DNA from 3 places in the Nakamurella sp. GG22 genome. Region 3 is predicted to be linked to each of the others. Evidence: riboswitches for the same ligand, from Rfam matches in the RefSeq annotation. Region 3 holds a riboswitch; each other region holds the start of a gene.

Region 1 (9,892 bases), on a different contig from region 3:
CAGATCCGACGAGATCCGTTGCTGCCAGCGCCATCCCGAAGTCCTCGCGGTACTGCCGGCACGACGAGTAGGAGGAGTACGCGGAGGTGGACAGGCCGAGCAGCCGGACCGCGCCTTCGCTGTGGGCCCGGGTGATGACGTCCGGCAGGTACGGCGCCCAGTTGCGGTTTCCCCAGAAGACCGGCAGGTCGACGCCGCGGCGCGTCAGCTCGTCGCGCAGTGCCGCCTGCAGCGCGCGGTTCTGCTCGTTGATCGGGGAGGCACCGCCCAGGGCCTGGTAATGATGCGAGACCTCGACGAGCCTTTCCTCCGGGATCCCGCGGCCGCGGGTCACGTTGCGCAGGAACGGCATCACGTCGTCGGGACCCTCCGGGCCGCCGAATCCGGCGAGCAGGACGGCGTCGTACCCCTCCCGGCGTGGATCGGTGGCTTCGGCGGACTTGCCCGATCCCGCGGTGACGGTCGGCGTCACGCCAGCACCTCGACGACCCCGGCCTCGTCCACCCGGCGGCCGGAGAAGAACGGGGTCTCCTCGCGGACATGCATTCTCGCGCCGGACGCGCGCAGGTGACGCATCAGGTCGACGGTGTCGTGCAACTCGTCGGCCTCGAGCGCCAGCAGCCATTCGTAGTCGCCGAGGGCGAACGCCGCGACGGTGTTCGACAGCACCTGGTCGTACTCGCGGCCCATCATTCCGTGCTCGACGAGCATCCCGCGCCGTTCGGCATCGGGCAGCAGGTACCACTCGTAGGACCGGACGAACGGGTAGACCGTGGCCCAGTTCTTGGCGCCGGCTCCGGCCAGGAAGGCCGGGACGTGGCCCTTGTTGAACTCCGCCGGCCGATGCAGGCCCATCGCGGACCAGGTCGGGGACAGGGTCCGGCCGACCGCGGTCCGGCGCAGCGAGCGGGCCGCGGCCTGTAGGGCCTCGGCGGTGGGCGCGTGCCACCACACCATCAGATCTGCGTCCGCGCGCAGCGCCGATACGTCGTAGAAGCCGCGCACCGTCACTCCCTGCTCGGTGAGGTCGGCGACCAGGTCGACCAGTTCGGCGGTGGCCTTCTCCCGCGGCGCATCCAGGTCGCCGGCCCGCGAGTACACCGCGAACGCCGTATAGACGATCTGCGCATTGATCTCGCGTGCTGTCGGGCGCGTCCGTGGGCCCGTTTCGGTCGGATGTGCCGGCTCGGCGCCGGGGGTGCTGGCGGGGTCGGTGGTCTGGTTGGTCACCACTCCATACTCCCTCACCACCGGTCGGGCCCGGGGGCCGCGGGCGGCGAAGCTGCCGCGATCCCGGACACAACGTCGAGGTCCGCGACGAGACAAGAGGCCTGCAACGTCGCATCGGCCACCACACCGGCGAGGCCGCTGCCGGCCACCGACGCGCCGACGACGGCGAGCCCGAGCGGGCGGGCCGCGGTTCTGAGGGCGTGAACGGCCTCGGCGTGACCGGGGCGCGGCGCCGGCAGCGCGGACGTCCAGCGGACCACCGCGGAGTCGACCAGTGCCGACCCGGCGAGCGGCACACCGAGCAACTCTGCCGCGTCCGCCAACGCGATCGCCGGCAGGGCATCCTCGTCGGGCAGCGTCCCGCCGCGGCCGTAGGAGAGCCGCAGCACATGACGTCCCGGGCCGACGGCGTCCGCCAGCCAGGGCCACTTCGCCGTTGCGTGGGTGAGCGCCTTCGCCTGGACACCTCGGGCGTGCGCCGAGACCAGCACCCCGGTACCCCGGGGTGCGGTGTCGAGCCGCGGATCGTCGACGACCAAGGTGCAGATCAATACCGGGGTGATGGGTGCGTCCAGGACCGGGAGGGCAACGCGCGCAACCGATGTGCTGGCGAGCAGTGCGGCGGCGGTCGGCGCCGGCACGGCCAGGACGACGGCGCCCGCCGTGAGGTCCCTGTCGCCGGTCAGCCGCACCCGCCACCCCTCGTCGGTCTGCGACAGGCCAGTGACGCCGGTGCCGGTGCGCACCTCGCCACCGGCGGCCAGCACGGCTCGGACGAGGGCCGGAACCAGGGTGTGCAAACCGCCGGTCAGCGTTGCCACGGCCGATCCGGCCCGCTCGCCGCCGCCGCGCAGCAACCGCACCGCACCGGCCAGGGAGCCCGTCTCCCGCAGGGAGCGATCGAGCATCGGGGCGACCGTCGTCACGTCCAACCGGTCGGGATCGGCGGCATACACGCCGCCGGCGACCGGTTCGACGAGCCGGTCGAGCACCCGTGCGCCCATCCGCGAGCGCACCACCGCTCCGAGCGTCGAGCCGGGCGGCAGGCCGGATCGACCGGGCAGCACGGCGTCGACGAGAGCGCGTGCGGCACCGGCGGCACCGATGACCCGCCGGACGTCACCCGCCCACGGACGACCCGGAATGCCCAGCAACGCCATCGCCGGCAACGGCGCGGACCCGCCGCGGTGCCGAACCCAGGCACCTGCCGGGTTGGGCACGGTGACTCGATCCGCCAGGCCCAGTTCGGTCAACAGGTCGGTGACCGACGGCCTGGCCGTGGCGAACGACTCCGCCCCGGCGTCCAGGGTCAGGCCGCCGACCCGGTGCGCCGACAGCACGCCACCGCAGGTGACGCCGGTTTCGACGACGACCGGCCGGTGACCCGCGCGGGCCACCCCCAAGGCCGTGACGAGCCCGCCGACTCCGCCGCCGATCACCAGGACCGGGACAGCCTCCGGCGTGCCGGCGGCGGTCACCGAGTCGCGTCGGCGGGGTAGCCGTGGATGAAGTCGACCAGCCGGGTGAGCACGTCCGGGTCGGTCTCCGGCGGGACACCGTGGCCGAGGTTCAGCACATGGCCCGGCGCCGCGGCGCCGCGCCGGATCACGTCAGCGGCGGCCGCATGCAGCGCGGTGCTGCCCGCAAACAACAGGGCCGGATCGATGTTGCCCTGCAACGGTGTTCGTCCGCCGAGCCGCTCGTTCGCGGTGTCCAGCGGGACGCGGTGGTCGATTCCCATGACGTCGGCGCCCGCGTCGCGCATCGCGACCAGGAGCTCCCCGGTACCGACCCCGAAGTGGACCCGAGGAATGCCGAGATCGGCCACCCCGGCCAGCACCGCCTGGGAATGCGGAGCGACGTAGCGGAGGTAGTCCGGCAGCGACAGTGCGCCGGCCCACGAGTCGAACAGCTGCACCGCGGACGCGCCGGCCACGGCCTGTGCGCGCAGGAAGGCGTGGGTGATGCCGGCGACCCAGCCGGCCAGTGCGTCCCAGGTCTCGGGGTCGCCGTGCATCAGGGCCTTGGTGCGCAGATGTTCACGGCTGGGACCGCCCTCGACCAGGTAGGACGCCAGGGTGAACGGTGCACCGGCGAATCCGATCAGCGGCGTGCCGCCGAGCGCGCCGACGGTGGCAGCCGCGGCGTCGATGATCGGCCGAAGCGCCGACGGATCCAACTGCGGCAGCGCGCCGACATCGGCCGCGGTGCGGATCGGGTGCGCCACCACCGGGCCGGTCCCGGGAACGATCTCCACGTCGATGCCCGCCAGCTTCAGCGGCACCACGATGTCGCTGAACAGGATCGCTGCGTCCACCCCGTGCCGGCGCACCGGTTGCAGGGTGATCTCGGCGGCGAGGTCCGGCGTCAGGCAGGCCTCGAGCATGCCGGTGCCGCCGCGTGCCTCGCGGTACTCCGGCAGCGATCGTCCCGCCTGCCGCATGAACCACACCGGCCTGGTCGTCGGTCGCTCGCCGCGGTACGCCGCAAGCAGCGCAGAACCGGTTGTCCGGCCGTCCCGGAGTGGGTGGCTGTCCGGCAAGCCGGCACCGGTGTGCGGGGCGGCTGTCACCGAGGTCGGGTCGGTGGGGGCGGTGGAGGAAATGGCAGTCATGATGCGTCCATGGTGTCACCCGACGTCGCCGGGTCGCTTCGGGCAGCTCAGGAGGCGGGAAGCGACCCAGCTCACGTCGGTGTATCTCCGCAGGTCAGGGGATTTTCGGCGGCCGAGGTTAGGCTGCCCTTCTTAACGCTGTCAGCCTCCGCACCCATATCATTGACCCATGCTCATGGTTCTCGGCGCCAGCCATCACGACCTGGGGCTGACGCAACTGGACCGGCTCACCAGCGGCTCGGATGTTCTCAGCCGGGCCCTGGTGTCCCGGGTGCACCACGAGGATTCACCGGTCGACGGCGTCGTCGTCGTGTCGACGTGCAACCGGCTCGAGATCTACCTCGACGCGGTCCGCTTCCACGACGCCATCGACGAGGTGACCGCCGCGGTCTCGCAGGTATCGGGGATCCCCGCCGACGAGGTCAGCGGACTGCTGAAGGTTCGGGTCGGCGCGCCCGTTGTGGCGCACCTGTTCACCGTGGCATCCGGATTGGACTCGATGGTCGTCGGCGAGGCCGAAATCGGCGGCCAGATCGCCAGGGCCCTGCGTGAGTCGCAGATCGCCGGGACAGCGTCACCGGCCATCAACCTGCTGTTCCAGTCCGCCGCCCGCACCGCCAAGCAGGTCGCCACGGACACCGGGGTCGGCGCCGCCGGTCGATCCATCGCCTCCGTGGCCCTGGATCTCGCCGGCCAGACGGTTGCGCTGGTCGGGGCGTCCGCCCTGGTCGTCGGCACCGGCGCCTACGCGCGGGTGGTCGCCGCGGAACTACGGTCCCGCGGCTGCAGCAACCTGTTCGTGTTCTCGCCGAGCGGCCGGGCGAGCGGGTTCGCCGACCGGCACGGCGCGGTCCCCATCGAGGCCGGCGAACTTGCCGTTGCGACGGCCGAAGCTGACCTTGTCGTCACCTGCAGCGGCACCTCGGCCGACACGTTGACCGAAGAGGTCCTGACCAGTGCGGTGGCACGGCGCGACAAGCCGCTGCCGGTGATCGATCTCGCTCTGCACTCCGACGTCTCCGCGTCGGCGCGGGCAGTTCCCGGCATCCGGGTGATCGACCTGCACACCGTCTCCGAGCAGGTCGATCCCTCCCATGTCACTGCCGTCAGCGACGCGCAGGACATCGTCATCGCCGCAGTGGCGGCCTTCGAGGACCGGATGGCGGTCCGCCGCCTCGATCCGGCGATTGTCGCGCTCCGCCAGCATGTCTCGGTCGCGGTGAAGAAGGAGATGACCCGGCTGCGCGCGAAGTACCCGGCCGAGGTGGCCGCCGACGTCGAACTGGCTCTGCACAGGGTCACCCAGTCGCTGCTGCACACCCCGACGATGCGAGCCGGCGAACTGGCACGGACCGGCGACGGCGCCGACTACCTGCAGGCCCTGCACACCCTGTTCGGCATCGACCTGACCGACCAGGCCGGCACCCACGCCGGCTCGCTGCGGCTGAGCAGCTGACCGCTGAACCGGTCAGGGTTCAGCCACCGGCCACCGCGGGAATGATCGAGAGTGTCGTCCCCGGTGCGACATCGGTCTGCAACCCGTCACCGAACCGGACATCCTCGTCATCGACGTACACGTTGACGAAGCGACGGATCTGGCCGGCCTCGTCCAGCACCCGGGCACGGATGCCCGGGTGCTCGCTCTCCAGCCTGGTGATGAGATCGCCGACGCTGCAACCCGTACCGGCGTCGACGGTCACGGTGGACGCACCGCCGGTGTAGGCACGCAGGATCGTCGGCACCCGCACCGTCACCGGCGGCGCCGTGGACGCCGGTTGCCCGGCGGCGCTCATGCCAGCCCGGCCTGCTCGAAGGCGGCCAGCGTCGGTGCGATGGTCGCGGTCGGCCCGACCGAGCCGGCAATGGCGTCAAGGGTTTTCAGGCCGTCACCGGTGTTAAAGACCACGGTCTCGGCGTCCGGGTCGAGCTGCCCGGTGGCGAGCAGCTTGCGCAGCACCGCGATCGTCACCCCGCCGGCGGTCTCGGCGAAGATTCCCTCGGTCCGGGCCAGCAGCTTGATGGCGTCGATCACCTCGTCGTCGCTGACGTCCTCGACGGCGCCGCCGGTCCGCCGGGTGACGTCGAGAACGTACGGGCCGTCCGCGGGGTTGCCGATCGCCAGTGACTTGGCGATGGTGTCGGGCCGCACCGGCTTCACGGTGTCCTCGCCGGCCTTGAACGCCGCCGAGACGGGGGAGCAGCCGGTCGCCTGCGCTCCGAACACCTTGTAGGGCGTGGCTTCCACCAGCCCGAGCTCGGCCAGCTCGGTGAACCCCTTGTCCACCTTGACCAGCTGGGCGCCGGACGCGATCGGGATGACGACCTGCTGCGGCAGCCGCCAGCCCAGCTGTTCGGCGACCTCGTAGCCGAGGGTCTTGGAGCCCTCGGCGTAGTAGGGCCGGACGTTGACGTTGACGAACGCCCAGTCCTCCTGCTCGGCGGCGATCTGCCCGGCCAACCGGTTGATGTCGTCGTAGTTGCCTTCGACGGCGACCAGGGTGCCGCCGTACGCGGCGGTGGTGAGGATCTTCTGCTGCTCGAGGTTGCTGGGAACCAGTACCACCGAACGGATCCCGGCCCTGGCGGCGGCGGCGGCGACCGCGTTCGCGAGGTTGCCGGTCGACGGGCAGGCCAGCACGGAGAAGCCCAGCTGCTGGGCGGCGGCCAGCGCGACGGCCACCACCCGGTCCTTGAACGAGTGGGTGGGATTGCCCGAGTCGTCCTTCACCCACAGCGTCTTCATGCCGAGCTCGCGGGCGAGGTTGTCGGCCCTGATCAGCTTGGTGGAACCCGGATTCATGTTCCGGGTGGCGGCGACGTCCGCTGGAACGGGCAGCAGCGGCGCGTACCGCCAGATGTTGTCCGGCCCGGACTCGATCGCGGCTTTCAGTGCGGCGCCGGACAGCGTGAATTCGTAGGCCACCTCGAGCGGCCCGAAACACTCGGTACAGGCGTAGTACGGGCCGAGATCGATGCGGTGCCCGCACTCCCGACAGGAGAGTGCGACTGCGGGACCCAGGTCGAGACCGGGCGAGCCGGTGCCGGGCGCGGCGGTGCCGCCGGTGGGCGCAGGTGTGGACAGGACAGTAGTCATGGCGAGGCCTTTCTCTCATCTTCCCCGCTGCTGCGGGACGGATGTGGCACCTACTGTCGATCGGCCTCGCTCAGGCTGATGCCGTCACGAGATGGTGATCATCGACAGTGGTTGCCGGGGCTTCGTCGGGCCGTATCCCTCTGCCCCTCTGGATGAGTGGGTGATGAAGTTGTCCGGTGATGGTAGCGCACCGCAGCGCTGCCTCCGAGCCGCTCCGGCTCGGCATTCGGGGGTCAACCGGCGATGGACACCGGGGTCACTCGGCGATGGACACCGGGGTCACTCGGCGATGGACACCGTCGAGATGGTGACCGGCTGGACCGGTGCGGTGGCATTCCCCGAGCCGGTGATGCCCTGCGCCGCAATGCCCGTGATGACGTCGAGTCCCTCGGTGATGGTGCCGAACACGGTGTAATCGGGCGGCAGGGTGGAGTCGGCGTAGACCAGGAAGAACTGCGATCCGTTGGTATCCGGACCAGCATTGGCCATCGCGACAGTGCCTGCGGGATAGGTCATGTCGGCCGTCGTCTCGTCGGCGAACCGGTAACCGGGACCTCCGCCGCCGGTGCCCGACGGGTCGCCGCACTGCAGCACCGACAGCGACGGCGACGCCGTCAGTCGGTGGCACGGGGTGTCGTCGAAGTAGCCGCTCTGCGCGAGGTGCACGAAGCTGCCGACCGTGCACGGCGCGGTCGCCCTGTCCAGGTCCACGACCACCGGCCCGCCGGTCAACTCGATGGTCGCCGTCGCCGTGCCCGTCGCCGATTCGATCGCGGGCGGCGGCTCGACCTGCCTGGCCGCTGCCCGTTCACCCGGCAGGTAGTCGCAGGCCACGCTGCCGGCCGGCGGCGACTGCTGTGCGGCGGGGGATGCGGCGGGGGATGCGGTGGAGGCGCATCCAGCCAGGAGGAGGACCGTCGCGGCGACGACGGCCGCGACCGCCGTTCGAGCCGCGCTGCGGTGGTCGGTGGAGCGACGGGACGGACGGGCGGGGGCGACGGATGGCACGGGCGTCCTTCGGTGTGGCGGCAGAAGTTCAGCTGCGGTGAGCGGGATCCGGCGGCCGGGAACTGCGGCAGCCGCGGGAATTGGCAGCCTACCGACGGCGGCTGAGTGGGCGGTGGACGCGCGGACCGCGGTGTCGGGGTGGCCTGGCACGATGAGCGCATGACGGCCGGCAAAGACAGCAGTCGTGCCGAACCACCGGCGCTGACGCTCATCACGGGCGACGAGATGCTGCTCGTCGACCGTGCGATCTGGCGGGCCACCGCGGCCGCGCGGCGGGTCGAGCCCGGGGCCGAGCGCCGTGACGCAGTCGGAGCCGGTCTGGCGGCGGGAGAGTTCTGGGATCTGGTGGCGCCGAGCCTGTTCGCGGAGCCGCGGGTGGTCGTGATCCGCGGGGCGCAGGAAGCTGCGAAGGACCTGGCCACCGCGCTGATCGGGTACTGCGCGGATCCCGTCGAGGGAGTGACGCTGCTGGTGCACCATGCCGGCGGTGCGCGGAACAAGCCGATCGCCGATGCGCTGACCAAGGCCGGCGCCGCGGTGGTGGTCTGCAACAAGATCACCCGGCTCGCCGAGCGCATCGACTTCGTCCGTTCCGAGATCCGCAAGGCGGGTGGGACCACGACCCCGGATGCCGTTGCGGCGCTGGTCGACGCGGTCGGTGCTGACCTGCGGGAACTCGCGTCGGCGGCCAGTCAGATGGTGGCCGACACCGGCGGGATGGTCGACGAGACCGCGGTCCACCGGTATCACCGGGGCAGGGCCGAGGTGACCGGCTTCACCGTTGCCGACTCGGTGATGGCGGGCGACCTGCCGGCTTCCCTCGAATCCCTGCGCTGGGCAACGGGTGTCGGGGTGGCACCGGTCCTGATCGCCGATGCGTTGGCCGATGGGGTGCGGACGATCGCCAGGGTGTCCGGTGCCCGCGGCGGGAACTCCTACGCGCTGGCATCGCAGCTGGGTATGCCGCCGTGGAAGGTCGACAAAGCCCGGACGGCGGGACGCGGCTGGACGTCGGACGGCCTGGTGGCCGGAATGGCGGTGGTGGCGCAGCTCAACGCCGACGTCAAGGGCGCCGCGGTCGATCCGGAGTACGCCCTGGAGCGGGCGGTGCTCGACCTCGTTGCTGCGCGCAAGCGCCGCTGACGGCCGATCAGCAGCAGCTGGAAGTCGGCGAATTACCACCGCAGGTGACGCCAAAAAGCCGCCCGGCGGTTGACCGGACGGCGTTGGTGGCGCTGGTACTGCTCGGTGACGCGGGCGCTGCGGTCAGCACCCGGCGGTCAGAGCTGGTTGACCAGCTGGGCGAGCGCGGACTTGCGGTTCGCGGCCTGGTTGGCGTGGATGACGCCCTTGGACGCTGCCTTGTCGAGGCTGCGCGAGGCAACCGCGAGCTCGGTCTGCGCGGCGGCCTTGTCGCCGGAACTGGCTGCTGCACGCACGCGGCGGACGGCCGTCTTCAGCGCAGACTTGACCGACTTGTTGCGCAGGCGCGCAGCCTCGTTGGTACGAATGCGCTTGATCTGGGACTTGATATTGGCCACGCCGGATTGCCTTCATTTCGTCGGGGGAATGATGCACATGATGCGTGCGCCACTGCGGCGCACACGACCTTCGAGGTTACCAGCTGCACACAGTCGCGCCCAAATCCGCTGCTGCCCGCTGACGGACCTAGCCCTGGTCAGCCGCAGGTGAAGGCCGACGGATCGGGGGAGCCGCCCGAGTCGAGCGCCTCGACGACCCAGGACACAACGCCCGGATCCGCTCGCAGTCCGAGGTGATCCAGCCGGGAGCCGGGGCACCGGTCCTGCACGATCAGCGACGTGACCCGATCCGCCGGGCCGACGGGCGCCTGCGCGGACACCGGCGTGACGATCATGTCGAGGTTGCTGGAGATCACCGCGTAGCGGACGTCGCCATCCAGATCGCCGCCCGCGTCCAGTTCCTTC
Region 2 (9,892 bases), on a different contig from region 3:
CGGGATCGAACCGGCGACCTTCCACTTTTCAGGCGGACGCTCGTACCGACTGAGCTACCTGGCCAGCAGAACGGGCCGGTTCCACAACTGTGGATCCGGCCCGTGCAGCGACCCCGACGGGACTTGAACCCGCGACCTCCGCCGTGACAGGGCGGCGCGCTAACCAACTGCGCTACGGGGCCTTGCTGTCGTTCACGCACCGACCTTAGCCGATCCGAGAACTCCGTACCCCCAACGGGATTCGAACCCGTGCTACCGCCTTGAAAGGGCAGCGTCCTAGGCCGCTAGACGATGGGGGCTGGACCGTAAACCAACCTCCGACGGCTGGCCGTTGGGAGCTTGGAAAGCATACGGCACCGCCGTGGAGACCTCCAAAACCGTACATCACCCGGAGGTGGCCGCCGTCCAGGGCCGCTGATCGGCGGAAATTTCCGCGATGACTCGACCCACCGATCAGAACCCGAGGCGGCTCCGGATCGCCGACACCGGTCCGCCGCCCCAGAGGTCGAGCAGGTTCGCGGTCGTCGACAGCGACCGGGTCAGCGCGCGGTCGAGGTACAGGGTGCCGTCGAGATGGTCGGTCTCGTGCGCGACGATCCGCGCGCCCCATCCGTTGACCTCCTCGTCGACGTCGGCACCACGCTCGTCCTGGCACCGCAACCGGACCGAGGTGGCTCGTCGCACCACCGCCTGATAGCCGGGGACGGACAGGCAGCCCTCGTAGAACTCCACGCCCTCGGGCCCCGGCTGGTAGGTCGGGTTGACCAGCACCCGCGCCGGGGTGGGATACCGGTCGCGCTCGGTGGCGAGGTCGGGCGGCAGGTCCGCCCGGTCCTCGATGACGGCGACCCTGATCCCCAGCCCGATCTGTGGCGCGGCCAGGCCGACGCCGGGAGCGGCGTGCATGGTCTCGAACATCGATGCGAGCAACTCGTTCCACAGGTCATCGGGCAGCGAGAAGTCGTACGGTGCGGCGGGTTGACGCAGCACCGGATCTCCGGCGAACACCAGCGGCAACGGCCGTTGGCCGTCCAGCAGCGCCATCACCTGTTCGATCAGTTCCGCCACCGGGCCACCCTAGCGACGTCCCGCGCACCGCCCGGGAGCACCTGTCAGGAGGCCACCCCGGGCCGGGCCGCCCGCCCGGACAACTGCCGGCCCCAGCGGGCCGCACGATCAAGTTCGCCGTCCACCAGCGGACCCTTGGTGCCGGCCACGTAGAAGCTCTGCGCGGGCGCGAAGACGGTGCAGCCCAGCCGGCGCAACCGGCGCTCCGCGGCGTGCGCGGCCGAGCCGGGCAGGTGCGGCTTGTAGACCCGGGTGTCGAACGCGGCCACCTGGAGTTGCGGCGACACCTGGACGGCCGCGAGCCACTCCCGGATACCGAGTTTCTCGGACAGCACGCCGGCCCCCTCGGACTGCTTCACCGCGTCCTCCCGGGTGCCCGGCCGGCTCATGCCGAAGGCGTGCGTGGGGCCGCCGACGATCAGCACGTCGACATCGGGATCAACGACCCCGGGCGCCGTCCCGACCTCCAGGGTCTCGACGTCCATCTCCTCCGCGAGCCCGCGGGCCACCGCGTCCGCGACGTCCTTCGTGTCACCGAACATCGATTCGAAAACCACCAGTGCACGCATGATCAACGGCCTCCCCTGAACACATCTCCCGAACCCGTCCGGGCCCGGTTCTCAGACCGATTCCAACGTCATCACAGGGGGCCGTCCCCGGCCAGAGGCGAAGGACCCGCCGCAGTCTCGGCGGTGCCAGCCCGGTTTCCCGGGTCGGCGTCACGTGCCGTTCGTCTGCGGCGTGCCGCACACAGGGGGTGACGAAAGGGCAGGCTGCTGCTACTGTGCCCGCAGGTCATGAGTGCCAGCAGATAGCCCCGGCTTGCTGGCCGGCAACCCTCCAACCGCGGTGGGGTGCCCCGGGTGAGGACCTGGCTGGGCGCGGAGTGCGTCCGGCAAGCGCGGACCTCAGTGCTCCTGACGGTCCGACGGACCGAGGAGTATTCCGTGACCGTGTTGCTGGAACGACCCGACCTGCTGTCCGCCCTGGCGCCCCGGCGGGCCACCGCCCGGCCGCACCTCGTCGCCGTGCCGCGGCCCGACGACCACACCGTCTCGCATCCGCATGCCCCCGGCCTGGAGATCGTCGGATCCGACGCCACGGTGCCACTGGCCGGCGGCGGGCGGGTGGCCTACGCCAACCTTGACCACGGCGCGTCCGCGCCGGCGCTGCGCATCGTCCGGGACACGGTCGACGCCCTGCTCGAGCGCTACGCCAGCGTGCACCGCGGCGCCGGGTGGCATTCGAAGGTCTGCACCGCGCTGTACGAGGGCGCCAGGGAACCGGTGCGGAACTTCGTCGGCGGTCGTGCCGACGATGCCGTGATCTTCACCCGGCACACCACCGACTCCTTCAACCTGCTGGCGCACTGCCTGCCGGCCCGGTGCACGGTCGTGGTCTTCGAAACCGAGCACCACGCCGCCCTGCTGCCCTGGAACGGCGCCGGCCAGGACCGGACCGTGGTCCGGCTGAAGGCCCCGGCCAGCCCCGCCGCCGCTGTCGCCGCCGTGGACGACGCGCTCCGCCGCCGCGCCCCCGGACCGGCACTGCTGGTGATCACCGGCGCCTCGAACGTCACGGGCGAGCTGTGGCCGGTCGCCGAACTCGCCGCCGTTGCGAGGTCGCGTGGCGCGCGGGTTGCCCTGGACGCCGCGCAACTGGCGCCGCACCGGCCGTTCTCGATCGACGACCTGCACGTCGATTACGTCGCACTGTCCGGCCACAAGCTCTACGCCCCGTACGGCGCAGGCGCGCTGGTCGGCCGGGCCGATTGGCTCGCCGCCGCGCCGCCGTACCTGATCGGGGGCGGCGCGACCGCGAGCGTCACCGATGACGCAACGACGTACAAGCCGCTGCCCGAGCGGCACGAGGCCGGATCGCCGAACGTGCCAGGCGCCGTTGCACTCGCCACGGCATGTCACGCGCTGGCGACCGCCGACCGGCATGCGCTGGCCGTTGCGGAGGCCGCGCTGACGGTGACCCTCCAGGAGGGACTGGCCGATATTCCGGGCGTCACCGTGCACTCCTTGTTCGGCGGCGCGGTCGACAGCATCGGCGTCGTGACGTTCACCATCGCCGGCCAGCAGCCGAACGTGGTGGCCGCGGCGCTGTCCGCCGAGCACGGGATCGGTGTGCGCGACGGCGCGTTCTGCGCGCACCCACTGGTCCGGCACCTGTTGGGCGCCGCTGGGTGCTCCGTCGACGACGGCGGGCAGGCTCTCCGCGCGTCCGTCGGGCTCGGCACCACCACCGAACACGTCCAGCGCCTGGTCGCCGCGGTCGAGTCCATCGCGTCGTCCGGCCCCCGGCGGAGGTACGTGCTGGTCGACGGCCGGCCGGTGCCCGCCGTCGACGACCGGGTGCTGCCCGTCATCGCCCCCTGGCAGCGCTGACCGGAGATCGAAAAGCCAACTGCGTACCTTCCGGGTGCTCCGGAACGTACGCAACTGGCTTTTCGATGTTGCTGCGAGGCTTTCGATGTGCCGAGGGTCAGACCTCGGCGCGGTGCCGGCCCCGCTTGCGGGTCGGGGAGGCCTGCTCGACCCCGTTCAGCACGATCCCACGAGCCGCCGGATCGTCACCGTCGCCGGTGAGGGCATGCGTCCCGGCCTCGAGCAGCGCGTGCGCACCGCTACCACCGTTCTGCACAGCGCCGTTCGATGCGCCGTTCGAGGCAACACCGTTCGAGGCAGCACCGTTCGAGGCAGCACCGTTCGCGGCGACACCGTTCGAGCCAGCACCGTTCGAGGCAGCACCGTTCGATGCGGCCCCGTTCGAGGCGGCACCTGCGGGGCCGTCGGACCCGCCGCGATCCGACCCGCTGGCTGCGGAGCCGTTGGCCAGCGCCGCGCCGGCGAGTTCAGGTGAACCGTCGATCGCCTCGCCCTGAGCTGCGGCCAACGCGGCGGCCTCGTTGTCGGCCTGCTCCTGCAGCCGCTCGTCCAGCGCGGAGCGGGTCCGCAGCGGCAGCTCCTTCATCGCGATGACCAGCACGAAGGCCAGCACCATGATGATGCCGCCGATGATGTACACCAGGTGCGTCGAGTCCACGTAGCCCACCTGGAACGGCCGGGCGATGACCGGGTCCAGGGTGTTGAGGAACGACGAGTCGGTGCTCAGCGCGTCGCCGATGCCGGAGGCCGCAGCGGCATTGCCCTGGGAGGCGGCGACCAGACTCTGCGCGACGGTGTGGCTGGCGCTGTTGGGGTCCTGCGCCGCCGCGGCGACCGCACTGTTGAAGCTTGCCGTGCCGGAGGCCGACTGGAGTGCGCCCTGCACCTTGTCGGGCAGCGAGTTGAACAGCAGGGACAGGAACACCGCGACACCGAGCGTGCCGCCGAGCTGGCGGAAGAACGTGGCCGACGACGTCGCGACGCCCATGTCCCGTGCCGGGACGGTGTTCTGCACCGCGATCAGCAGGGTCTGCATACACAGGCCCAGGCCGAGACCGATGGCGAAGAAATAGATGTCGAGCACCAGGTAGGAGGTGTCCACCGTGACGGTCAGCATCAGGAAGAAGGTGACCGCGAGGATCGCGGTGCCGATCACCGGGAAGATCTTGTAGCGACCGGTCTTCGACGTGAGCTGGCCCGAGAGCACCGAGCCGCCCATGATGCCGACCATCATCGGGATCAGCAGCAGGCCCGACTCGGTCGGCGTCGCACCCTTCACCAACTGCAGGTACAGCGGCAGGGTGCTCAGCGCACCGAACATCCCCAGGCCGATCAGCACGTTGACCGACAGGCCGATCGAGAAGACCCGGCTGTTGAACAGCCGCATCGGGATCAGCGCCTCGTCCTTCATCCGGCGTTCGATCAGGATGAACGAGACGACGCCGATGATGCCCAGCGCGATCAGGCTCAGCACGGCGGGCGAGCCCCAGCCCCAGATCCTGCCCTGCTCGGCGACCACCAACAGCGGGACGATGCCGAGCACCAGCGCACCGGCGCCCCACCAGTCGATGCGGTGGTCGGTGCGGATGTGCGGCAGGTGCAGGACCTTCGCAACCACGGCGAGGGCGATGAGGCCGATCGGGACGTTGATCAGGAAGACCCAGCGCCAGCCGGTGATGCCGAACAGGGTGTCCGCGCCGGCGAAGAAGCCGCCGACCAGCGGGCCGACGACGGACGAGGTTCCGAAGACCGCCAGGAAGTAGCCCTGGTACCGGGCGCGCTCACGGGGCGGCGCGATGTCCGCGAGGATCGCCAGCGCCATCGAGAACAGGCCACCGGCACCGATGCCCTGCACGGCGCGGAACGCCGCCAGCTGGTACATCGAGGTGGCGAAGGTGCACATGATCGAGCCGACGATGAAGATGCTGATCGCGATGAGGAACATCGGGCGGCGGCCGTAGATGTCCGACAGCTTCCCGTACAGCGGGGTGGTCACCGTCGAGGTGATCAGGTAGGCCGTGGTGACCCAGGCCTGGGCCGAGAGTCCTTGCAGGTCATCGGCAATGGTGCGGATCGAGGTGGAGACGATGGTCTGGTCCAGGGCGGCCAGCAGCATGCCGGCCATCAACCCGATCAGGATCGTCTTGATCTGTGAGTGGGTCAGGCCGGCCGGTGATTCGGCGACCTCGGGTGTTGCGGTGGACATCAGGAGGGTTCCTTCCCATGGTGGCGCAGCATCGCCGTGATGATCTGTTCGCGATGGGCCTCGATGCCCTCGGTGTACTTGGTGATCAGACGCAGCAGGTCGTCCCGTTCTTGTTGCGGCCAGTCGGCGATGACCGGCCGCATCGTGGCGCCCCGCTGTACCGAGAACTCCCTCACCCGGGCAAGGCCGAGTTCGGTCGGTACCAGGATCGATGCGCGGCCGTCGTCCGGATCCGCCTGACGCTCGACGAGCCCCGCCTTCACCAGCGACGCCACCTGCCGCGAGACCGTCGACGGATCCGCACAGACCTGCTCGGCGAGGTCGCTGGCCCGGCTCGGGCCGTGCTGGGCGAGCCGGACAAGCAGGAACAACTGCGAATGGTCGGCGTTGGGGTCCGTCGCCACCCGGGACTTGATGCTGTTCAGCTGGCGCATCATCGTGATGATCGCCGCGGCGATCTCCTCGGCGGAGCGCTGCAGCTCGGGGTCGGGGGCATCGGTGAGGTCGTCGGCCGGCGACAGGTGCAGGCTGGTCATCCCTCCCCTTTCCAAAGGCTGATTAATAGTTGCGTGCACAACGCATCTAGTTGTTGGACGCAATCATGCACCTGGATTGGCGAGAACGCAAGTACGCCTGGCGAACGATCTTGGCCCCGGTGCGGCGTCCCCGGGCCGCTCGTCAGCCGAGGGCGGGGTGCAGGTCCCGCTGGGTGAAACGGCGCTTGCGGTGGACCACGTACACGACCAGGCCGACGGCGATCAGGGTGAGCACACCCAGCACCGCGACGTCACGCCACAGCCGGTCGGTGGGGCCGCCGGTGAAGGTGATCCGCAGGGCATCGACCACATACGTCAACGGGATGAAGTTGTGCACGGCCCGGAACGGCGCGGGCAGCACCTCGACGGGGTAGAGCCCCCCGGCGCTGGTCAGCTGGACGAACAGCAGGACGAGCAGGATCGCCGAACCGACGGTGCCGAGCCAGGTCCGGAGCAGGTGGGCGATCGCCGTGAAACACGCGGCCGCGAGCACCACGACGCCCAGTGCTCCCCACGCGTTGACCGGGTCGAGACCGAGTCCCAGCCAGACGATCCCAAACAGCAGCAGGGAGCCGACCGCGCCGATGCCCAGGACCGGCAGCCAGCCGGCGACGGCGATGCGGGACGACCGCGCGCGGCCGGCCAGTGCCCGTGCCGACACCGGCCGCAGCAGCGCGAACGCCGTGATGCCGAACCCCCAGATGGCAAGGCCGAACAGGAACGGCGCGAGTCCCCGGCCGTAATAGGTCGCGGGATTGTCGACGACCTCCTGGACGTCGGCGGGTGACGACAGCACCTGCGCGGCGTCGGCCCGTTGGGCGGGATCCAGGGTCGGGACACGTTTCGCAGCGTCGGCGAGCTGGGTCGACAGCGCCTTCGCTCCGGTGTCCTGTTGGGTCAACTGGTCGACCAGCGTCGCCGCGCCCTTCTCCTGCGTCCCCAGGCCGTCGTCAAGCTTCTGGGCCACGAGCTGCAGCTGGCCGATCGCAGAATCCAGCGCGGTGGCTCCGGTGGACAGCTGACTGACCCCGCTGTCCAGCGTGGCGGCACCGGAACTGGCCGTCGTGATGCCGCTGCTCAGGGATTGCACACCCGTCGCCACCTGGGCCGACTGGGTCGCCAGCCCGGTCAGCTCGGCACCGGCGCCGGACAGGTCCCCGCCGCCCGCAGAGCTCACCGACTGCGCGGCGTCGTTGACGTCGAGCGCCACCTGACTGGCCTGGGCAGAGGCCTGGGCGAGGCCCGACGCCGACTCCTGGATACCGGTCAGGGCCGTCTCGATCGGTCCGTAGTCCGCGCCCGGGTTCGACGCCTTCAACTGGGCGAGTGCGGAGTTGGCATCGGAGGACTGCTGGCTCAGCACCGAGGAGAAGCTGGCGACGTCATCGGTGGCGGCGACGATGTTGGCACCCGCCTGGCCCAGCGCGGGCAACGCCGACGAGACGGCGTTCAGCACCGGGGCCACCGTGCTGGCCAGCTGCTGGTTGCCATCGGCGACCTCCTGGGCCTGCGGACCGAGCTCGGCGGCGCCGGTGTCCAACGCTGTCAGCGCGGTCAGCAGGGACGCCGACCCCGCCTTGGCGTCGCTGGCACCTGTGACCAGCTGGGCCGACTGCGCCTTGTCGTCGGCCAGACCCGCGACCACCTGCGCCGAGCCCTCTTTCGCCGCGGTGATGCCGGTGGAGAGGTCGGTGGCCTCGGCCAGTGCGGTGGTCGCACCCGCGGCCAGCTGGCCGGCGGCCGTTGCGGCTGTGCCGATGTCGGTCCGGATGGTGTCCAGGTTCGCGAAGACGGAGTCGAAATAGGCGCCGATGGCGGATCTGTCGATCGCGGCCTCGAGCTGGCTCTGCGCCGAGGCGGTCAACAACGCGATCCCGATGCCGTTGGCGTCATCCCGCTGCAGGACGACGATCGCCCGGGTCGGGTTCTGCCCGGCGCCGCTGGCCAGGTCGGCCGAGAACTCGGGCGGGATGGTGACGACCATCTCGTAGGTGCCGGCCGCGAGGCCGTCGGATGCCTCGTCCTCGCTGACGAACTGCCAGTCGAAGATCTCGTCCTTCTGCAGTTCGGTGACCAGCCTGTTGCCGGCCGCCACCTGCTGCCCGTCGACCTCCACCGGTTCGTCGAGGTTGACCACGGCGACCGGGACCTGGTCGGTCTTGCCGTACGGGTCCCAGTTCGACCACAGGTACAGCGCGCCGTACAGGGTCGGCACCAGCAACAGGAACAGCAGCCCGACGATCGGCAGCGGGCCCTTGAACCGGCGCACCTCGAACGAGGCGAGCTTGACGGTCTTGATCATCGGGGGTCCTCTGTCGAAGCGGGGGCGTCATCAGCGCCGGGTGCGGCGCCGGCGTTCGGTCCTGGGTCGGTCGGGCCGGCAGGGTTCGGGCCGGGGCCGGTCGGGCCCGCGGGGCTGGATCCGGCCGCCGTCGATCCGGGGTCGCGGGGTCGGGAGTCGTCAGGTCCGGAGTCGTCGTATCCGCCTGACGGCGGCGACTCCCACCGCTCGCGGCTCCACCGACCGTCGTGATCCGGGTCGGCGGCGAGGTCGTCGGCCGGATTGTCCGGGTCCGAGTCCGAGTCATGATCGGGACCCGCGTCCACCGTCCCCAGCTCGGCCGCCCAGGGCGATGCCCCGTAGCCGCCGAGCTCACGGGAGAGCACCTCGGTCGGCGCGTCGCGCGGGTCGAGCTCCCAGATCGCCGCGCCGTCCATAGGTGTGAGGTCCAGGACGACATCGGCGTCCATCACCGGGATGCGGTCGGTGGTCGTGACGATGATGGTCGGACCCATCGCCTTCGCAAGCCGGATCAGGGCATCGAGCATCCGCTGCTGGGTCGCCGCGGAGACGTCGCGGTCCAGGTCGTCCAGGATGATCACCGCACTGACCCGCACGCAGGCGAGCGCGAGCGCGAGCAGGGTTGCCTGCTCCCCGGCGAGCCGCCCGACCTGCATCTTCGGATCCACGACCAAATTCAGTGCCTTACAGGCCTCGTCGAACCGTGAGCGGCCGGACAGCACCGGCTCGTCCTCGATCAGGCAGCGTTCGGTGACCGATTCGCTGATCGTCAGCCGCGGCTCGGGCCCGACCGACCGGCCCGCCCTGGCGACCGCACTGACCGCCCGGACGTTCTTCGGGCGGTCGCGGAGGCTGTGCCCGGCGATGGTGAGCGACCCGGTGTTGGCTTCCATCCGGCCCGCGAGCGCCAACAGCAGGGAGGTGCGTCCGGTCCCGGCCGGCCCGACGATCGCCGCGACCGACGACGGCCGCAGGGTCAGGTTGATGTCCTGGAAGATCCAGCCGTTCTTCGTCAGCAGGCCGAGCCCCACGGCGACCAGTGCGGGTCCGGGCGGCTGCACGACCTCGCGGCGCTCGCCCCCCGGCGCGGGCCGCGGCGGTTCGATCGCCGGGCGTTGCGGTCCGGGGCCGATTCCCCGGCCTGCTTCGTGGCCGGGGATGCCTTCCTGGCCGGAAATGCCCTCCTGGCCCGAGCCCGGGCCGAACTGCGCGCCGGCTTCCGGGCCGGCCTGCGGGCCGGGGCCGCCCTCCGGGCCGGGGCCGACCTCCGGACCGGTCGCGCCTTCTTCGGAGCCGGCGGCCGGCTGCTGCGCGGCGGAATCGACTGCCTCGGCCGACTGCCGGCCATCGCTGATGACGGTCGTCTCGTCGTCATGGAAGTGTTCGT
Region 3 (9,892 bases):
GTTCCGCCGTTCTGTCGTGGTGTTGAACGACGGCGGCCGCAGACCCCAGGAGTCGCGGGCCGAGTACGGGGTGCTCCAGGTAGGCCTTCGCCTCCGCCAGGGAGGAGATCGCATACTGGCGCGCTATCGGACTCTGCCCCAAGCCGGCAATCTGCGGGAAGACGAACCACATCCAGTGCGAGGTCTTACGGCCGCGACGCAATTCCCCGAGCGCGGTTGCGTACGTGCCGGCGGAGTCCTGGGCTCGGACGAACCGTTGGAGATCGAAGGAATCGCCGGTCACGCTCGCTCCCTCGGATGGGCGGGAGTCTCGGCGTTCATTCGCCGGGGAATCGCACGCCGACCTGCCGCCGGACCTCGTCCACCGTCTGCAGGACGGAGATCGTCTCGGCCGGTGGAAGCAGGGGCGATTCCGTCGCGCCGTCGGCCACCAACTGCGCAAGGTGGGCTGCCTCGAAGCACAGCCCGTGGTGTCCGGTGATGGGATCCTCCGGCCGCACCAGGCGCCGACCGTCGTTGGCGGTGAGCGTCAGAACGGCGGGCCCGTAGAACGGGCCCGAGATCTCGATACAGCCGGCGGTGCCTGAGATCGATGCGGTGGTCGGCGTTTTCGAGGACAATGTCGTGTTCAGACAGGCCTGGGCGTCTCCGGACGTCAAGACCATGGAGACCTGTGCGTCAACACTGGTCTCCGTCAGGGAGCCGGTCGCGTCAATGTGGTCGGGCCGGCCGAGAACGAAAGAGGCGAACGACACCGGGTACACACCGAGATCCAACATCGCCCCGCCGGCCAATCCAGGATCGAAGAGTCGGCTTTTCGGGTCGACGTCGAAGTACTGGCCGTGATCGGCCAGCACCGTTGTGACCGTGCCGAGCGCACCGTCCGCCAACAATTGCCTGACGACGTCGGTCTGCGGGAGGAACCGCGTCCACATGGCCTCCATGACCAGGACATTCGCCGCTCGGGCGGCCGCGATGACCTGCGACGCTTCGCCCGCATTGCGCGTGAAGGCCTTCTCCACCAGGACCGGTTTCCCCGCCCCGATCGCCAGGAGGGCCTGCGCTCGGTGCTCGCTGTGCGGCGAGGCCACGTACACGGCGTCCACCTCGGGATCACCGACCAGTTGTTCGTATGACGAGTAGGCGCGTTCGGCACCGTGCCGTGCGGCGAACAGTTGAGCCCGCTCCAGCGAGCGGGATCCGACCGCGACGAGTCGCTGGCGCGTGTTGCGGAACATGGCATCCGCGAACGCGCCGGCAATCCGCCCGGGAGCAAGAACGCCCCAACGGAGGGGCGGTGCCTCCATCGGGTCGGGCGTGCGGGAGAGCGGTAAGGCGGTGGGGAACCCATTCACGTGACGCATGCTGCCACGTTCGGCGATGCTCAGGGGCTGACCAGGCGCTCCCGGCGGCCGGATTCGGCGCTCGCTGCAGTCAGGTGCTCGCGGGCTGCGCCCATCGCTCCGCGGTTTCGCCGGACCAGCGGCCGCTGCTCGACGAACCTGTTGAGGTGCACCGGAGACGACCGCTGGAGTTCGACGAACGCATCGGAAGCACTCAGCACCAGGTCGGCAACCCGCTTCTTACCCTTGCGGAGGGACCGGACCTGCTCCCGGCTGACCACGTGCTCGCCGCAATACAGAACGGCCCACAGCAGGCCGGTGGAATCTCGTTCGACCTGACCCACATAGGTCGCGGTGACGGGACCGCTCACGTTGACCACCTTCCGCCGTTCAGTCAGCCTGTGGAGCGGGTTTGCGCCGTACCTGCTCCTGTGGAGAGCCGGTAGGTCACTCAGGACATTCGATCGGTTGTTCCACCGTTTGGCCTACGACGATTGTGGTCGATATGACGTATTGACGCCAGAACCCATTGGTATGCACCTTTAGGGGACTGTGGTCACACTGAGTTGCATTACGGCCCCGTCGTCCCTCTTTGACTGGGTTTCTCGGAGTCCGGGCGATTTGCCGCCCTGATCAGCTCTGCATGGTTGTAACTGAACGTATCCGTGAACTGCGTTGCGTAGTCAAGGTGACCGGTCGGTTGACGCCGGTTTCGGACACCGGCTCATCGGGGGATGGCGGCCGGTGACGGGTGGCGCGTATCTCAGGGGGTCCGGTGGGCGCACCCGGTGCTCGATGGATCACGATGGACGGCGTGAAGCCTGCCGACCGTGCCGGCGCCGCGCAACCCGATGCAGTGCCGGCGGATGCCTTCGAACCGAGCCGGTGGCGGCGGATCGTGGTGCGAATGGGCCTGCTGGGCCCGGCGTTCGTCGCTGCGGTCGCCTATGTGGATCCGGGCAATGTGGCCACCAATTTGCAGGCCGGCGCGCGGTACGGCTATCTGCTGGTGTGGGTGCTGGTGGTCGCGACCGCGTCGGCGGGGGTCGTTCAGTTCCTCTCGGCGAAACTCGGGGTGGCGACCGGCGCCTCCCTCCCCGAGCTGGTCGGTCAGCGTCTCGGACGGCCGGCGCGGATCAGCTATTGGCTGCAGGCCGAAGGCGTCGCGATGGCCACTGACCTGGCGGAGGTCATCGGTGGCGCGATAGCTCTCGCCCTGCTGTTCGACGTGCCGTTGGTGCTGGGCGGCTTCATCGCGGGTGTCGTGTCGCTGGCCATGCTGTCGGTGCAGAACCGGCGCGGTCAGCGACCGTTCGAGCGCGTCATCACCGGGTTCCTGCTCATCATCGCGATCGGCTTCCTGGCCGGTCTCTTCGTCGCGCCGCCCTCGCCGGCGGAGGTCGCAGCGGGATTGATCCCCCGATTCGACGGGCTCGACTCGGTGCTGCTGGCGACCGCGATGCTGGGCGCCACCGTGATGCCACACGTGGTGTATCTGCATTCCGCGTTGAGCCGTGACAGGTTCGGGAAGGTCGCACCCGGACCGACTCGGCGTCGCCTGCTCAGTGCCACCCGAACCGACGTCTTCTTCGCCATGATCCTGGCCGGCACCGTGAACATCGCCATGCTGCTCCTGGCCGCGTCTGCGCTGCGGGGTCAGCAGGGCGTTGACACGATCGAGGGCGCGCATGCTGCGGTGACGGACTCGCTCGGCCCTGCGGTGGGCACCCTTTTTGCGGTCGGCCTGCTCGCCTCGGGTCTCGCGTCGACGTCCGTGGGGTGTTACGCGGGCAGCGTGATCATGGAGGGACTCATCCGCATTCGCGTCCACCTCCTGGTGCGCCGGGTGATCACGCTGATCCCCGCACTGATCGTGCTGGCGATCGGGGCGGACCCGACGACGGTGCTGGTTATCTCCCAGGTAGTGCTGTCCTTCGGCCTGCCCTTCGTGTTGGTCCCACTCCTGCGGCTGACGTCCGATCGCTCCCTGATGGGTGATGCGACGAACGGTCCGGGAGTGCGGGCGGTCGGCTGGTTGATCACCGCGGCGATTGTCAGCCTGAATGCGTTGCTCATCGTCGGCGTGGTCATCGACTTCTGACCCCGGCCGCTGCGGCGGTGGGCCGCCGACCGGCTGTCGGTCGTGCCTGCCACCATCGTGATGTGTCCCCGATAGGGGTCACGGACAGCCCCGCCCGCAGATCCCCTGCTGCGCAAAGGGAATAAGGGCATCGGAGGACACCATGTCGAACTTCACGAGCTACTACGCCGTCGCCGACGCAGGCAAGGCAGGCCGACTGGCCGATACCGCATCACCGTTCACGATCGAGGTCCGGTTCCTCGGGGGCCTGACCGAGCAGCAGCAACAAGCATTCAGTTCCGCGGCGGATCGGTGGACCCGGATGATCGTCGGCGACCTGCCATCGGTGGTCGTCGACGGTGAGACCATCGACGACCTGCTGATTCTCGCGCAGGGCGAGGACATCGACGGCGCCGGCAGCCTCCTCGGCCAGGCCGGGCCGACCGCACTGCGACCGGCGACCGCGGGAAGCGCGGCGCTGCTACCGGCCAAAGGTCTGATGTCGTTCGACACCGCGGATCTCGCCCAGATGGAAGCCGCCGGAACGCTGGTCGATGTGATCGCCCACGAGATGGGCCACGTCCTGGGGGTCGGTTCGATCTGGCGGCAGAAGGGTATGCTCGAGGGCGCTTCCACCAACAACCCGCTGTTCTCCGGCCCGGCCGCGATGGCGGCATACGCCGAACTGTTGGGGGTACCGGCGCCCAGGCTTGTCCCGGTCGAGAACACCGGGGGAGTCGGCACCCGCGGGTCCCACTGGCGGGAGGCGATCTTCCGGCAGGAGTTGATGAGCGGCTTCATCGGATCGGCCGGGAACCCCTTGAGCCGGCTGACGGTCGGCAGCCTCGCAGACCTCGGGTACCAGGTCGACCTCGAGGCCGCGGAGCCCTACACCTTGACGGATCTGCTGCACCGGGCGGAAACGGCTGATCTCACAACCCATGTCGCGCCGATCGACCGTGGCGTGATGCTCCCGATGATTCCCCAGGTCCTGCCCGCCGAGGCTCTTGCCGGTTGACCTGCCGGCCAACGGCCGTCATTGGCTCGCCACCGGACTTTCGGAGCCGTCGCGCCGCTCGAGGTTGATGGCTACACTCGCGCGAGGTCATGAGTTCCAGCACCAAGCCCCGGCTCGCTGGACGGCAACCCTCCACACGCGGTGGGGTGCCCCGGGTGATGACCAGGCGGATCACCGAACCCGGTGATCCGCAAGCGCGGGTCCGCGGACACCGGACCCTGTATCCGTGGACCTCCGTCCACGGCTCAGAGGAGCACATCAATGAGCCCGAACTGGTCCTTCGAGACCCGCCAGATCCATGCCGGCCAGACGCCCGACCCGACCACAAAGGCGCGGGCCCTGCCGATCTACCAGACGACCTCTTACGCATTCGACTCCTCCGAGCACGGGCGCAAGCTGTTCGCGCTCGAGGAGCTCGGCAACATCTACACCCGGATCATGAACCCGACCCAGGCGGTGGTCGAGGACCGGATCAACTCGCTCGAGGGCGGTGTCGGTGCCCTCCTGGTGGCGTCGGGCCAGTCTGCCGAGACGCTCGCCATCCTGACCATCGCCGAGGCCGGCGATCACATCGTGTCGTCTCCGCGGCTGTACGGCGGCACCTACAACCTGTTCCACTACACGCTGCCCAAGCTCGGGATCACGGTGAGCTTTGTCGACGATCCCGACAGCCCCGAATCCTGGCGCGCTGCCGTCCAGCCGAACACCAAGGCGTTCTACGGCGAGTCCATCTCGAATCCGCAGCTCGACGTCCTCGACTTCGCCGCTGTCGCCGCCGTCGCACACGAGGCAGGTGTGCCGCTGATCGTTGACAACACCGTGCCCACGCCATATCTCATCCGGCCGTTCGAGCACGGCGCCGATATCGTCGTCCACTCCGCGACCAAATACCTCGGCGGGCACGGCACCGCGATCGGCGGTGTCATCGTCGACTCCGGTAACTTCGACTGGGTCGCCAACGCGGAGCGGTTCCCGAACTTCAACACCCCCGACCCCAGCTACAACAACCTCACCTGGGGCGTCGATCTCGGCCCGGAAGGTCTGTTCAAGGCCAACGTGGCGTTCATCTTCAAGGCCCGGTTGCAGGGCCTCCGCGACATCGGGCCGGCCATCTCGCCGTTCAACGCGTTCCTGATCTCGCAAGGCGTGGAGACGCTGTCGCTCCGGATCGACCGGCACATCGCCAACGCGACCAGGGTCGCGCAGTGGCTCAGTGGACGGGACGAGGTCGCGTCGGTGTCCTACCCCGGCCTGGAATCGAGCCCGTGGCATGCGAATCAACTGAAGTACGCCCCGCTCGGAGGCGGCCCGATCGTCGCGTTCGAGATCAAGGGCGGGGTCGAGGCCGGCCAGACGTTCACCGATGCGCTGGAGTTGTTCACCAACCTGGCCAACATCGGTGACGTCCGTTCGCTGGTCATCCATCCCGCGTCCACCACCCACGCGCAGCTGTCGCCGGCGGAGCAACTCACCACCGGGGTGACCCCGGGGCTGATCCGGCTGGCGATCGGGATCGAGCACATCGACGACATCCTGGCCGATCTGGAGGCAGGCTTCAGGGCCGCCAAGGCAGAGTGACCGCCGCAGCAGACAGATCGACCGTCACCACGTCCCCGATCACCACGCCCCCAACCACCACGTCTTCAACCGCCACGTCTTCAACCGCCACGTCCCTGGTCACGACGACTCCGGACAGTTCGGGGTCGGCCCGGGGCGGGCCGTTGGGCGCACGGAAGTATGCGTCCATCGGACCGCTGACCACCGAGTCCGGGCGGCGGTTGGACGACGTGACCATGGCGTTCCAGACGTGGGGGACGCTCAATCCAGCGCGGGACAACGCCGTGCTCGTTCTGCATGCGCTCACCGGTGATGCGCATGTGGTCGGCCCGCAAGGTCCGGATCAGCCCACCCCCGGCTGGTGGGATGGGCTGATCGGGCCGGGCGCGCCGATCGACACCGACAGCCATTTCGCGATCGCAGCCAACGTGCTGGGTGGCTGTCGCGGCTCGACAGGGCCCTCGTCCGGTGCGCCGGATGGTCGGCCGTACGGATCCCGTTTCCCGCAGATCACCGTGCGCGACCAGGTGGTAGCCGAGGCCGCACTCGCCGACCTGCTCGGCATCACCAGGTTCGCCGCCGTGCTGGGTGGGTCGATGGGTGGCATGCGCGCGCTCGAATGGGCAATCCACGATCCGGACAGGGTGGCCCGTTGCATCGCCATCGCGACCTGCCCATACTTCACCGGCGATCAGATCGCCTGGAGCGTGCCGCAACTCGGTGCGATCCGGGCCGACGTGAACTTCCGCGGCGGCGACTACTACGACGGTGAGCCACCTCTCGCCGGGATGGCCCTCGCCCGGCAGATCGCACACACCACCTACCGGTCGGCCCTCGAGTTGGATACCCGGTTCGGTCGTGGCCCGCAGGGCGACGAAGATCCGATGACAGGTGGCCGGTTCGCGGTTCAGTCCTACCTCGAACACCACGGGCGAAAGCTCGGTCGGCGGTTCGACCCGAACTCCTACCTGGTGCTGACCGAGTCGATGAACTCCCACGACATCGGTCGTGGCAGAGGCGGTGTGGATGCCGCCCTGCGCCGAATGACAGCTGAGCTCACGGTCGCCGTCGTCGATTCAGACCGCCTGTTCCCGCCTGCTCAGGGCGAGCTGCTGGCGACCGCTCCGACAGCCCGTCCGCTGATCACCCTGCATTCCGATTACGGGCACGACGGCTTCCTGATCGAGGCCGAAGCGATCGCCGCGGTCGTCAGGGACGCAATGGCCACCGCCCCGACTACCGGGTGATGGGGCCGCCTGTCGGTCATTAGGCTGGCCGGCACCGGCTGCGCCGCCGATCTGCGAACCAGAAGGAGTCACCTCATGCCGTTGCGACTGGGCTACAAGGCATCTGCTGAGCAGTTCGGCCCTGTTCAGCTTTCCGACTTCGCCGTCCAGGCGGAGCAGGCGGGTTTCGATTCGGTCTTCATCTCCGACCATCTGCAACCCTGGCGGCATGACGGCGGCCATGCCCCCGCGGCGCTGCCCTGGCTGGGAGCGGTGGGCGCCAGAACCGAGCGGGTGCTCCTGGGAACCTCCGTGCTCACCCCCACCTTCCGCTACCACCCGGCCGTCATCGCGCAGGCCTTCGCCACGCTCGGCGTGATGTATCCGGGTCGGGTGATCCTGGGCGTCGGGTCGGGCGAGTCGCTCAACGAGGTGCCGCTGGGGCTCGAATGGCCGGAGGGCAAGGAGCGCTTCGCCCGACTGAAGGAGGCTGTCACGCTGATCCGTGAGCTGTGGTCGGGCGAGCGGGTCACCTTCGACGGCACCTACTACCGGACCGACAAGGCCACGATCTACGACCGACCAGAGGTACCCGTGCCGATCTACATCGGTGCGTCGGGGCCTGCGGCAACGCGGCTTGCCGGCCGGGTCGCCGACGGCTTCATCACCACCTCCGGCAAGGCGGACTCGCTGTACTCCGAGACGCTGCTGCCCGCGCTGGCCGAGGGCGCCGGCAAGGCCGGCCGCAGACTCGACGACCTCGACCTGCTGATCGAGATGAAGGTGTCCTTCGACCCGGACAAGGCCCGCGCCCTGGACGACACCAGGAACTGGGCAGCCCTTGCCCTGACACCGGAACAGAAGAGCGGCGTCGAGGACCCCATCGAGATGCAGCGGCTCGCGGATGAGCTCCCCGTCGAGCAGGCCGCCTCCCGATGGATCGTCTCCGACGACGCGGACGAGCACGTGGAGAAGATCAAGCGATATCTCGACCTCGGGTTTCGGCATCTCGTCTTCCACGCCCCCGGTACCGACCAGCCCCGTTTCCTGGAGCTCTACGGCGAGCAGGTGCTGCCGAGGATCCGCGCTCTCGCCCTGCCGTGAGCGCTCGGCGGCCGAAGGGCCCGACGCGCTGGCGAGTCCGGCGAGAGCCGCAGGGGGTTCGCCTCTAGGCTTGGTCCGTCATCGGCTCGTCCGTGCGACTGAGCCGGTGGCCGGCAACACGCTGTCAGCCCCAACCACCCGCAAGCGAAGGGATGTGCCCTGTGGCGGCCATCGAACTGATCGGTGCACGCGAGATCCTCGACTCCCGAGGAAACCCCACGGTCGAGGTAGAGGTGGCGCTCGACGACGGTTCACTTGCTCGCGCCGCAGTGCCCTCCGGCGCCTCCACCGGCGAGCACGAGGCCGTCGAGCTGCGAGATGGTGACGCCGACCGCTACCTGGGCAAGGGCGTCCTGAAGGCGGTCGAGTTCGTGCTCGAGGAGATCGGGCCGGCACTGATCGGATATGACGCGATCGAACAGCGCGTCATCGATCAGAAGCTGATCGACCTCGACGGGACGCCGGACAAGGGCCGTATCGGCGCGAACGCCATCCTCGGTGTTTCACTCGCGGTCGCCAAGGCTGCGGCGGAGTCCGCCGAACTCGAGCTCTTCCGCTACATCGGCGGCCCGAACGCGCACATCCTGCCGGTCCCGATGATGAACATCGTCAACGGCGGCGCGCACGCGGACAGCGGCGTGGACGTCCAGGAATTCATGATCGCCCCGATCGGCGCGCCCACCTTTCGCGAGGCGCTGCGCTGGGGAGCCGAGGTCTACCACTCCCTCAAGTCGGTGCTCAAGAAGGCCGGCTTCTCGACGGCGCTCGGTGACGAGGGTGGCTTCGCACCCGCCGCGTCGTCCAGCAAGGCCGCCCTGGATCTGATCTCGGATGCGATCACCAAGGCAGGCTTCGGATTCGGCAGCGACGTGGTCCTCGCGATGGATGTCGCCGCCACCGAGTTCCACAACAACGGCGCCTACAGCTACGAGGGCAGCCCCCGGACCTCGGACGAGATGATCGCCATCTACACCGATCTCATCGCCAACTACCCGATCGTCTCGATCGAGGATCCGCTGTCCGAGGACGACTGGGAGGGCTGGATCTCGATGACCACCCAGCTCGGCAACAAGATCCAGATCGTCGGTGACGACCTGTTCGTCACCAACCCGGAACGGCTGGAGGATGGCATCGCCCGCGGCGCCGCCAACGCCCTGCTGGTGAAGGTGAACCAGATCGGCACCCTTTCCGAGACGCTGGACGCGGTGAGCCTGGCTCACAACGCCGGCTACCGCTGCATGATGAGCCACCGATCGGGCGAGACCGAGGACACCACCATCGCCGATCTCGCCGTCGCAACGGGATGTGGCCAGATCAAGACCGGCGCCCCGGCCCGATCGGAGCGGGTGGCGAAGTACAACCAACTGCTCCGCATCGAGGAGAACCTCGGTGACGCGGCCCGCTACCTCGGCGAGCTCGCGTTCCCGCGGTACACCGTGGGGTCCTGACACTGTCATGAAACCGCCGCCCCAGCGCCGCCCCGGGGCTGGTCCGCGAGGCTCACGCGCCTCCCGGACCGGCGCCGCCGGGGAACGTACTGCACAGTCCGGCGCCGGCCGGCGTT

The links. Region 3 has a riboswitch for S-adenosylmethionine ahead of ACVBEQ_RS06790 (bifunctional o-acetylhomoserine/o-acetylserine sulfhydrylase). Riboswitches for the same ligand answer to the same signal wherever they lie in the genome.
Positions count from the first base shown of each region.
Region 1: it holds a riboswitch for S-adenosylmethionine, as region 3 does, so the genes downstream of both, thrC (threonine synthase) here and ACVBEQ_RS06790 (bifunctional o-acetylhomoserine/o-acetylserine sulfhydrylase) in region 3, are expected to answer to the same signal.
Region 2: it holds a riboswitch for S-adenosylmethionine, as region 3 does, so the genes downstream of both, ACVBEQ_RS16350 (aminotransferase class V-fold PLP-dependent enzyme) here and ACVBEQ_RS06790 (bifunctional o-acetylhomoserine/o-acetylserine sulfhydrylase) in region 3, are expected to answer to the same signal.

Region 1 covers NZ_JBRIIO020000016.1:16,106-25,997, reverse strand. The annotation lists gene ACVBEQ_RS16510 (ferrochelatase) at 1-472, opposite strand, end outside; gene hemQ (hydrogen peroxide-dependent heme synthase) at 469-1,230, opposite strand; gene ACVBEQ_RS16500 (protoporphyrinogen/coproporphyrinogen oxidase) at 1,245-2,708, opposite strand; gene hemE (uroporphyrinogen decarboxylase) at 2,705-3,844, opposite strand; gene ACVBEQ_RS16490 (glutamyl-tRNA reductase) at 4,014-5,300, shown strand; gene ACVBEQ_RS16485 (ubiquitin-like small modifier protein 1) at 5,320-5,637, opposite strand; gene thrC (threonine synthase) at 5,634-6,938, opposite strand; SAM riboswitch class I at 6,951-7,097, opposite strand; gene ACVBEQ_RS16475 (peptidylprolyl isomerase) at 7,218-7,946, opposite strand; gene holA (DNA polymerase III subunit delta) at 8,106-9,089, shown strand; gene rpsT (30S ribosomal protein S20) at 9,227-9,487, opposite strand; gene ACVBEQ_RS16460 (esterase/lipase family protein) at 9,625-9,892, opposite strand, start outside.
Region 2 covers NZ_JBRIIO020000015.1:138,208-148,099, reverse strand. The annotation lists tRNA gene ACVBEQ_RS16375 (tRNA-Phe) at 1-64, opposite strand, end outside; tRNA gene ACVBEQ_RS16370 (tRNA-Asp) at 109-182, opposite strand; tRNA gene ACVBEQ_RS16365 (tRNA-Glu) at 227-299, opposite strand; gene ACVBEQ_RS16360 (peptide deformylase) at 454-1,044, opposite strand; gene ACVBEQ_RS16355 (flavodoxin family protein) at 1,113-1,637, opposite strand; SAM riboswitch class IV at 1,862-1,976, shown strand; gene ACVBEQ_RS16350 (aminotransferase class V-fold PLP-dependent enzyme) at 2,016-3,461, shown strand; gene ACVBEQ_RS16345 (MDR family MFS transporter) at 3,559-5,667, opposite strand; gene ACVBEQ_RS16340 (MarR family winged helix-turn-helix transcriptional regulator) at 5,667-6,203, opposite strand; gene ACVBEQ_RS16335 (YhgE/Pip family protein) at 6,346-8,505, opposite strand; gene ACVBEQ_RS16330 (ATP-binding cassette domain-containing protein) at 8,502-9,892, opposite strand, start outside.
Region 3 covers NZ_JBRIIO020000004.1:201,968-211,859, forward strand. The annotation lists gene ACVBEQ_RS06765 (DUF1810 domain-containing protein) at 1-283, opposite strand, end outside; gene ACVBEQ_RS06770 (Gfo/Idh/MocA family protein) at 318-1,307, opposite strand; gene ACVBEQ_RS06775 (hypothetical protein) at 1,385-1,714, opposite strand; gene ACVBEQ_RS06780 (Nramp family divalent metal transporter) at 2,200-3,444, shown strand; gene ACVBEQ_RS06785 (leishmanolysin-related zinc metalloendopeptidase) at 3,587-4,441, shown strand; SAM riboswitch class IV at 4,527-4,644, shown strand; gene ACVBEQ_RS06790 (bifunctional o-acetylhomoserine/o-acetylserine sulfhydrylase) at 4,703-6,019, shown strand; gene metX (homoserine O-acetyltransferase MetX) at 6,163-7,245, shown strand; gene fgd (glucose-6-phosphate dehydrogenase (coenzyme-F420)) at 7,321-8,328, shown strand; gene eno (phosphopyruvate hydratase) at 8,490-9,776, shown strand.